Regions from separate parts of the Methylosinus sp. PW1 genome, predicted to be linked through region 2. Evidence: riboswitches for the same ligand, from Rfam matches in the RefSeq annotation. Region 2 holds a riboswitch; the other holds the start of a gene.
The links. A riboswitch is a leader RNA that binds a small molecule or an ion and turns the genes downstream of it on or off. The one in region 2 is predicted to bind thiamine pyrophosphate.
Positions count from the first base shown of each region.

Region 1: it holds a riboswitch for thiamine pyrophosphate, as region 2 does, so the genes downstream of both, thiC (phosphomethylpyrimidine synthase ThiC) here and K369_RS17290 (FAD-dependent oxidoreductase) in region 2, are expected to answer to the same signal.

Region 1 covers NZ_JQNK01000009.1:607,313-612,282, forward strand. Annotated here, with positions in the region: gene dapB (4-hydroxy-tetrahydrodipicolinate reductase) at 1-226, opposite strand, end outside; gene mog (molybdopterin adenylyltransferase) at 336-878, opposite strand; gene K369_RS12140 (hypothetical protein) at 1,208-1,450, opposite strand; gene thiC (phosphomethylpyrimidine synthase ThiC) at 1,662-3,494, opposite strand; TPP riboswitch at 3,568-3,667, opposite strand; gene K369_RS12150 (OmpP1/FadL family transporter) at 3,900-4,970, shown strand, end outside.
Region 2 covers NZ_JQNK01000009.1:1,581,838-1,586,807, forward strand. Annotated here, with positions in the region: gene K369_RS17265 (quinoprotein relay system zinc metallohydrolase 2) at 1-119, shown strand, start outside; gene K369_RS17270 (quinoprotein dehydrogenase-associated SoxYZ-like carrier) at 259-1,020, shown strand; gene K369_RS17275 (thiamine phosphate synthase) at 986-1,633, opposite strand; gene K369_RS17280 (thiazole synthase) at 1,630-2,424, opposite strand; gene K369_RS26615 (hypothetical protein) at 2,469-2,612, opposite strand; gene thiS (sulfur carrier protein ThiS) at 2,666-2,815, opposite strand; gene K369_RS17290 (FAD-dependent oxidoreductase) at 2,784-3,845, opposite strand; TPP riboswitch at 3,873-4,016, opposite strand; gene K369_RS17295 (BolA family transcriptional regulator) at 4,149-4,436, opposite strand; gene K369_RS17300 (J domain-containing protein) at 4,542-4,970, shown strand, end outside.

The DNA.
Region 1 (4,970 bases), 970 kb from region 2:
CAATGGCCACATCCGCCGTCGCCAGCGCGGCCGCGACATCGGCGGAAAGGCGCACCCCATTGGCGGGGCGCCCGACCAGCAGGCCGGCGTCCTCTCCAAGGACGGGGGAATCGGGCGATACGAGCGCGCCGGTCAGAGCGACGCCTTTCGTCTCGCCGGCGGCGGCGATGAGCATCCGGCCCATGCGGCCGGCGGCGCCGACGATGACCAGCCGCACATCGCTCATGACGCTTCGCCCCCCTTTTGAATCCACGCGGCCTCACTCGAGCCGGCGGCCAGTCTATACAGCCCCGATGCGCGAATGAGAAGGGGAGACGCCCCACCCGATCGGGCGGCTATTTGCCTTTCGGGCGGAAGGCGGCGACGCGCGCCGGATCTGTCTCTATATAGGCCGCGCCGATGAGATCGAGACAATAGGGCACGGCCGGCATCACCGCGTCGAGGCAGAGCTCGATTGCGGCCGGCTTTCCGGGCAGGTTGATGACGAGGCATTTGCCGCGATGCGCGGCCAATTGCCGCGACAATATCGCCGTCGGCGTCTGCGCCAGCGACACTTTACGCATCAGCTCGCCAAAGCCCGGCAATTCGCGCGGCGCGGCGGCGAGCGTCGCCTCCGGCGTCAGATCGCGCGGCGACGGCCCCGTGCCCCCCGTGGTGACGACGAGATCGCAGCCGATATTGTCGGCGAGATCGATGAGCGTGTCGCGCACGCTCTCGAAGCCGTCGGGGATGAGGCGCCGCTCTATGCGGAAGGGCGTGGTCAGCACCTTCTCGAAATAGGCGGCGATGGCCGGTCCGCTGATGTCCTCATAGACGCCGGCGCTGGCGCGGTCGGAGGCGGTGACGACGCCGATGACGGCTTGCTGTCTCTCAGTCATGCGCCGCACAATAGCGGGTCCAAGGCGCGAGACAACCGAAAGCTCCGTCGATCGTGACGACGAAGCAGCCTCGAATCGGAAGTGATGAACGATGGGGGAGCGGCGTCGCCTCTTCTGAGCGAGAGAGCGTTATCCGCAGCGTCGGCGCATCGAGCGCAATATTGGAAACGCGGCGACTGTATGAAATTCGAGCACAGCGCTCGCGAGATTGTCTGTCCGAGGCCTCCTCTCCGAAGCCTCCTGGGCGCGCGATATATCGCGCGCCCGGCGGCGTCACGAGCCTCGAGGCGAGCTTTGCGCCCGCCGGGCTCGCGTCGATCCGATAAGGATTACTCCTTCACAGAGGCCGGCTCGCAGCCGCACTTCGTGTAGCAAGCGTCCCGGTCCGTCTTGGCCTTCAGGAGACCCTCCGGGCCTGTCGAGAAGCGGTTCTTCACGGACACGTATTCGAAGTAGCACTTGTCGACGCAGACGCCCTGCTTGTCTTCATCCTTGATGTCGCAGCCGGCGAAAACCGGGCCGACCATGCCGAGCGACAGAGCAGCGGCCGTCACAATGGCGCGAATGTTCATTTGCCGTTTCCCTCTTTTGGACGTGGGAGCATTTGTCCCTTATTTTGTTACAGGGCGCATCGTCCCGCGGGGCAAATAGGCTGTTTCCGCTGCGACTGTCAATGTAATTGACATTTCGGTGTCGCGCCGAAGACGATGCGGAGAAAGCCTTCGCTGCATTGCAGAAAAAGCTCCCGCCCGCATTTTCTGACGAAAACCGCCGTCGCGCGCCTCATTCCGCGACGTAGATCTGCGCGCCCTTCTCCAAAAATTCCGCGCTCTTTTCGGCGAAGCCCTTCTCCCGCTCGGCGATGGCCGCCGCCTCCTCGCGCAGATCGCGCGTGATCTGCATGGAGCAGAATTTCGGCCCGCACATGGAGCAGAAATGCGCGACCTTATGCGCCTCCTTGGGCAGCGTCTCGTCGTGATAGCGGCGCGCCGTATCGGGATCGAGACCAATGTCGAACTGATCCTCCCAGCGGAAATCGAAACGCGCGCGGCTCATGGCGTTGTCGCGTTCCTGCGCCGCGGGATGGCCCTTGGCGAGATCGGCCGCATGCGCTGCGATGCGATAAGTGATGACGCCGGTCTTCACATCCTCGCGATCGGGCAGGCCGAGATGCTCCTTGGGCGTCACATAGCAGAGCATCGCCGTGCCGAACCAGCCGATCATCGCGGCGCCGATGGCGGAAGTGATGTGATCATAGCCGGGCGCAATGTCGGTGACGAGCGGCCCGAGCGTGTAGAAGGGCGCCTCGCCGCAATCGCGCAGCTGCTTTTCCATATTCACTTTGATCTTGTGCATCGGCACATGGCCGGGGCCTTCGATCATCACCTGGCAGCCCTTGTCCCAGGCGACCTTGGTCAATTCGCCCAGCGTCTCCAGCTCGGCGAATTGCGCTGCGTCATTGGCGTCGGCGATGCAGCCCGGACGCAAACCGTCGCCGAGCGAGAAGGAGACGTCATAGCGGCGCATGATGTCGCAAATCTCGTCGAAGCGCTCATAGAGGAAGCTCTCCGAATGGCGCGACAGGCACCAGCGCGCCATGATCGAACCGCCGCGCGAGACGATGCCGGTGACGCGATCCGCTGTGAGCGGCACATGGGCGAGACGCACGCCGGCGTGAATGGTGAAGTAATCGACGCCCTGCTCCGCCTGCTCGATCAGCGTGTCCTTGAACACTTCCCAATCGAGCTTGGTGGCGTCGCCGCCGACTTTCTCCAGCGCCTGATAGATCGGCACTGTGCCGATGGGCACGGGCGAGTTGCGGATGATCCAGTCGCGGATGTTGTGGATGTTGCGGCCGGTGGAGAGATCCATCACCGTATCGGCGCCCCAGCGGATCGCCCACACCATCTTCTCCACCTCCTCGGCGACCGAGGAGGTGATGGCCGAATTGCCGATATTGGCGTTGACCTTCACCAGGAAATTGCGGCCGATGATCATCGGCTCGGCTTCCGGATGATTGATGTTGGCGGGAATGATGGCGCGACCGCGGGCGATTTCCTCGCGCACGAACTCCGGCGTCACGAAAGCCGGAAGCGCGGCGCCGAAGCCCTCCCCCGCCTCGATCCGCTCCCCCGCCTGCGCGAAGGCGCGCTCGCGGCAGAGATTCTCGCGATGCGCGACATAGATCATCTCCTCGGTGACGATTCCGGCGCGCGCGAATTCGAGCTGCGTCGCCGGCGCCGAGCCGGCGGCGCGGCGAATGGCGCGCGGCGCGGGACAGGGCGGGACCAGCCGATCCTCGCCGACGAAGCCATTGTCCTCCGGCTTCACCGCGCGACCGTCATAGGCCTCGAGCCCGGCGCGGCTCTCCAGCCAGCGTCGCGCCGCCGGCAGGCCGGCCGCGAGATCGGGCGTGAAATCGGCGCAGCTATAGGGACCGGACGGGTCATAGACGCGCAGAGGCGCGTCGCCGGCGGAGGGGTGAAGCGCGATCTCGCGGACGGGAACGCGAATATCCTCGCGGCCGCGCGGCGCGAAATAGAGCTTGCGCGAGGCGCCGATCGGCCCGGTGGTCACGCTCTGGGGCGTCGTCGGGCGCTTGTCCTGCACGTTCATCGTCGCGCTCCATTGGTTCTGAGGATGGGCGGCGGGCGATGAAGTCGGGCGCGCCGTCCCGAAAAATCGGGCGTCGCGTCCTGCTGGCCTTCCCTCGCGCCGGCATTACCCGGATCAGGTTCGATGGGTGCTTCTCAGCCGCTCCTCTCGGAGAGGCGCCCCTCGCCATGCCGTGATTTTATCCGTGGCCTCGGATCGCGGCAAGCCGGCAATCATGCGCTGTGGCAAAAACGTGACAGACCTCGAATTATTCACGGAAATCCGGGCGACGGCGCTGTCGCGGGGCGAGCGCTCTGCTAGGGTCTCGGACAATAGTGAGTCGTGTGATGAGAACGCCGCCGGGTTGCCGAGTGCTTCTAAATGGCGTGTGAACGGCGACCGAAATCTGGGGCGGGGCGATAGATAATGAACGGATATTCCTGGCGTAATTTCGTCTCGGCGACGGCTCTGACAGTCTCTCTCACGGCTCCTGCGCTCGCGGCGGACGGCTATTTTCTGATCGGCTATGGCCCGCGTCAGAAGGCGCTGGGCGGCGCCGGCGTCGCCGATTCGCGGGATTCCATGGCGATCTCGATCAATCCGGCCGGCATTGTCGATCTCGAGCGCCAGATGCATCTGGGCATCACCGCCCTCATGCCCGAGCGCGGCTATTCCACCGAGGGGCGGCCCAAAGTGGTGGCGCCCGGCGATATTCGCAGCGGCCGTCCGATCTTTCCGGTGCCGAACAGCGGATATGTTTCGCCGATCGACGCCAATTCGTCCTGGGGCACGGCGTCCTACGGCAATGGCGGCATCGCCACTTCTTTCGATTTCGGCCATTATCACCCGCCGCTCGGCGGCCCGTTCGGCGGCGGCTACGCCGGCGTCAATCTGGAGCAGTCCTTCACCAGCTTCGCCTATGCGCAAAAATTCGGCTCGCTGGCGATCGGCATAGCGCCGACGATCGCGGTGCAGATGATCAATCTCCAGGGCCTCAAATCCTTCTCGCCCTATTCGAGCGACATGTATCGCCTGTCGGACAATGGCTACGATTGGTCCTTCGGCGGCGGCATGCGCTTCGGCATGCAATGGCGCGTGACGGATCAATTTCGCATCGGCGCCGCCGCGTCGACGCCCATGTTCATGACGCGCTTCGCCAAATATGCCGGCCTTTTCGCCGATGGCGGGCGCTTCGACATTCCCGCCTCGATCACCGCCGGCGTCGCCTATGACGTCACGCCCGATCTGACGGTGATGGCCGACTGGCGCCATATTTTCTATTCGGGCGTCTCCTCGGTGAGCAATCCGAGCTTCCCGGTCCTCTATCACTCGCTCGGCTCGTCGAATGGCCCCGGCTTCGGCTGGAAGGACACCGATTCGGCGTCCTTCGGCGTCGAATGGCGCGCTCAGCCGGGGCTCGCCCTACGTCTCGGCTATCATTATGCGACCAATCCGATACCGACGAACAGCGTGACGCTGAACATACTGGCTCCGATC
Region 2 (4,970 bases):
TCGCGCGCGCGGTGACGACCGCCGGCCGCGGCGAAAAGCCCAATTGGCTGCTGTTCGAAGATTATCACACGCGCAACGCCACGGCCGGCTTCGCCGAGCTGGAATGGGAGGCCCCTTGAGCCGGCCGCGTTCACAGCGCTATGTTCGACAGATACCGGAGGAAGGCAGATGAGCCCTTGGACCGCGAGCCTTCAGGCTCGCAAATCGCCGAATGAGAGCGAGCCCCGCGGCTCACGGTCTCTCCCGCGCTCCCTCGCGATGGTCGCGGCGCTCTGCCTTTCGGCCGGCGCGGCGCTGGCCCAGGAGCAGAAGATCGATCCGTGGCCGGGCCTCGTCACCGATATTTTCCACGATCGCCCGATCGCGTCGCATGAGGGCGTGGTGGCGCTGGAGGCGCCGAAGCGGGCCGAGGACGCGGCCATCGTGCCGATGACCATCTCGCTGCTCGCGCCCGGCCTGCGCGCGGCGACGCTGGTCATCGACGAGAATCCCATGCCCATGGCGGCGGCCTTCTCCTTCGGCGAGGGCGCCGGCGTCACGAAGATCGAGACGCGCGTGCGCGTGAACTCCTACACCAATGTGCATGTCGTCAGCCAAACGGGCGATGGCGCGCTGCATTCTGTGGTGAAATTCGTGAAGGCCTCGGGCGGCTGCTCGGCTCCGGCGATCAAGGATCAGGACGAGGCCTCCGCCAATCTCGGCAAGATGAAATATCGCGAGCTGCCGAGCGAGAATCCCGCGCTGCGCGAGGCGCAGATCATGATCCGCCATCCCAATAATTCGGGATTGCAGATGGACCCGCTCACCCGCGCCTATATTCCCGCTCACTATGTCGACAAGGTGGAAGTGCGTCAGGGCGATGCGCTGATCTTCTCCATGGAGGGCGGAATTTCCCTGTCCGAGGATCCGAGCTTCCGCTTCGCCTACAAGCCCAATGGCGCCAAGGTGATGCGCGTCGAGGCGCGCGACAATCAGGGCAATGTGTTCAAAGGGGAATGGCCGATCGGCGGAGCGTCGTGAGACGCTTTTCGTCCGTCGCCTCCACCCACTCGCGGGCGCGCGCCTCCGGCTCCGCGGCGCGCAATATATCGGTGACGACGCAGGCGCTGTCCGCCCCCGCCGCCAGCGCCGCGCGGGCGCGCTCCGGCGTCAGCCCGCCGATGGCGACGAGCGGAATCGCGCCGATGCGGCGTTTCCAGACGCCGATCTTCTCCAGCCCCTGCGGGGCGAAGGCCATTTGCTTCAGCAAGGTGGGATAGATCGGCCCCAGCGCGATATAATCGGGGGCGAGCGCCAACGCCCGCTCCAGCTCCGCCTCGTCATGCGTGCTGACGCCGAGCCTTATTTCATGCGCGCGGATCGCGGCGATATCGGCCGTGTCGAGATCGCTCTGGCCGAGATGCACGAAATCGCAGGAAAGCTCGATGGCGAGCCGCCAATAATCATTGACGACGAGCAGCGCGCCATGGGCGGCGCAAAGGTCGCGAGCGCGGGCGATCTCCGCGCGCAGCGCCGCCTCCTCCCGATCCTTGACGCGCAATTGCACGAGCCGCACGCCGCAAGGCAACAGCCGGGGCAGCCAATCGGCGGAATCGACGATGAGATAGAAGGGATCGAGCGAAATCGCGCTCATGCCTCGAATCCATCGCCGAAGGCGCGGCCGAGCACGGGCGTCGAGGGCGCCGCCATGTCGCGCGGCTCCATCAGGCCGGAGAGATAGGCCGCCCGGCCCGCCTCTATGGCGAGCGCGAAGGCTCGCGCCATAGCGATCGGATCGCCGGCGCGCGCCACCGCCGTGTTGAGCAGCGCCGCGTCGAAGCCGAGCTCCATGACCGCCGCCGCCTGCGATGGCGCGCCGAGGCCGGCGTCCACGATCAGCGGCGTATCGGGAAAATGCGCGCGCAGCGCCCGGAGGCCGAAGAGATTGTTGATCCCGCGGCCGGAGCCGATCGGCGCGGCCCAGGGCATCAGCACGCGGCAGCCGGCGTCCAGCAGCCGCTCCGCGACGACGAGATCCTCTGTCGTATAGGGAAAGACGCAAAAGCCGTCGTCGCTGAGGATGCGCGCCGCCTCCACCAGGCCGAAGACGTCCGGTTGGAGCGTGTCCTCCTCGCCGATGACCTCGAGCTTGATCCAATTGGTTCCGAACAGCTCGCGCGCCATTTGCGCGGTGGCGACGGCCTCCTTGGCCGTGCGGCAGCCGGCGGTGTTGGGCAGCACGCGCACGCCCAGCTCGCGAATGAGCCGCCAAAAGCTCTCGCCCGCGCGCGAGCCTCCGGCCTCCCGCCGCAGCGAGACGGTGACGACCTCCGCCCCCGCGGCGCGGATCGCCTCGGCGAGTATCGCGGGCGAAGGATAGCGCGCCGTGCCGAGCAGGAAGCGGGAGGATAGGACCTCGCCATAGAGGAGGAGAGACGCAGTCATCGCATTCGGCTGGTTCGGGGCTCGACCGGAAACCGCATCGGCCATCAGTGCAGGAACAGCTTTCCGAGCACCAGAAGCGTGAGCGTGATGTTGGTCGCGAGCATCCATTTCACGGTGTTGAACTCGCCCTTCAGCAAGGCGAACTCGTGTTGAACGTCGCTGTCGATTTCCGTGACGATCGTGCTCATGGGCCGACCCTAACATGGAGTGCGTGGAGGAGGTAGCAAGTTCGACGAGCCCCTCACCCTCCCTGCCGCGGCGTGACGATCTCGATCGTATCGTCCTCGACCAGCAGCGTCTCGCCGCGATCCTTGCTGCGCACGAATTCCTGATTCACCGCCGTGGCGATGGTCTGCTCGCTAAAGCCCAATTCCTCGATGAGGCGCTCCAATGTGGGCGCCTCGACCTCGAGCGTCTGCCCATTCACCCTGATTCGCATTCATGACCTCCGGGAAGATCTCGCCCGTGAAGAGGAAGCGCGCGACGCGGCGCGCCAGCGCCGGCGCCAGCAAAAATCCATGCCGATAGAGCCCGTTGATAGAGAGCGTCCGGCCCTGGCGCGAAATGCGCGGCAGATTGTCCGGGAAGGCGGGGCGCACATCCGAGCCTGTCTCGACGATCTCCGCCTCGGCGAAAGCGGGATGAATGGCGAAGGCCGAATTGACCAGCTCGACGATGGAACGCGCGGTGACGCGGGAGCGCTCCTCATTCTCGATCATCGTCGCGCCGACCATGAACACGCCCTGCCCGCGCGGCACCACATAGACCGGGTGGCGCGGATGCAGCATGCGGACGGGGCGGGACAATTCGATCTCCTCGCTGCGCAGCACGAGCATCTCGCCCTTGACGCCGCGCAGCTCCGCCAGCTCGCCGCGCGCGGCGAAGCCGCGGCAATCGACGATCCAATCCGCCCGCGGGACAGAATCGGCGCAGAGCCGGATGCGAACATTGTCCATTGTCTGCAAACATTCGAACAGCGCCGCCATCGCCGCGCGCGGCTCGAGATGCGCCTCCTGCGGAAAATGGAGCCCGGCCGAGAATCGCCCGGCGAGCGCCGGCTCCAGCGCCGCGAGGCCATCGGCGTCCAGCCGCTCGAAACAGCGGGTGCGGCGGGAGAATTCGGTCAGCTCGGCGCGGTCGCGCGGCGGCGCGACGACGAGGCTGCCGGCGATTTTCGCGACGGGAATGTCCTTGGTCCAGAAGGCGAGCGCCTCCTCGCCGAGCGTCGCGACGATGGGCTCGGCGCTCTCCAATTCGCACCAGGGCGCGATCATGCCCCCGGCGAAATGCGAGCAGCCGCGGCCCGGCCCCGCCGCTCTCTCCACCAGCTCGACCTCGGCGCCGAAGGGCGCGCCGGCGCGAGCGATCTCGAAAGCCGCGGTCAGGCCGGCGACGCCGGCGCCGATCACGCCGATCAGCATCGATACGGCCCGATAGGGCCGAGGAATATCAGGAACATGCGACCTCCCTACGCCAGCGCGAACTGGATCAGGTTCGAAGGGTCGCCGAGCCGCTGTCACCAGCCATCCGGCCTCTCAGCCTCTTGCCGCGCGCCGCAGCGCGCAGGCGGCGAGGCTCCCCTGGGCGAGACCGAGATTCGCGCAGGTGGGGCCGCGCGTCAAGCGGGGCCGCCATGGAGGCCGAGCGATGGGGTGGTTTCCTCATCCTCAGGAGGCGGCGCAGCCGCCGTCTCGAAGGACGAGGAAGCCGAGCGCCTGCCGCCACTACTCCTGCGGAGCGCGCGCCGTGATCGTCAGAGCGTGAACGCGCGTCGCCAGCTCCTCGGCGAGCAGCGTGTTGACGATGCGATGCCGCTCGACGAGCCTCTTGCCCGCGAACGCCTCGCTCACCACCTCGACTCGAAAATGGCTCTCGCCGTCCTGGTGGTGGCCGCCATGCCCGGCGTGCTTGTCGGACTCGTCGATCACCTTCAAGGTGACGGGCGCGAGCCCTTCGGTCAGCTTCGAACGGATGCGGGCCTGGACGGCGCCGATATTGCCTTGCTCGGCCATAGTGGAATCCTCCTCGTCGCCTCGGTCCAAGCAAAATTCCCGCCGATTGAAATTGGCGTCGGGTTCCGCTTGCAGCCTGCGGCCAGTCTACCATAATGCAGCGCCATGGATTTGAATTCGCCCCTCTTCGATCGTATCCGCGTGAAGCCCGAGCAGAGGCAGGAGCGCCGCGAGACTCGTTTTCGCTGCGACGCCCCCGGCTGCGAGGCGGAGGGCGCCCATCGCGCGCCCATGGGACGGCTGCGCGAGGGGCAATATTTCTGCTTCTGCCTGGAGCACGTGCGGGAATATAATAATTCATACAATTACTTCAACGGAATGAGCGACGAGGATGTCGCCCGTTACCTGAAGGACGACGCCACCACCGGCCATCGCCCCACCTGGTCCATGGGCGTGAAGCGCGGACAGGCCTCCTTCCGCGAGGACCCGCTGCGGCCCGAGAATTTCGCCGATCCGATGGGCCTCTACCGGCAGCGGGCGCATCGCGCCCGGCCGCAGGCGGAGGCGAGCCCGCGCTATTCGGCGGTGACGATC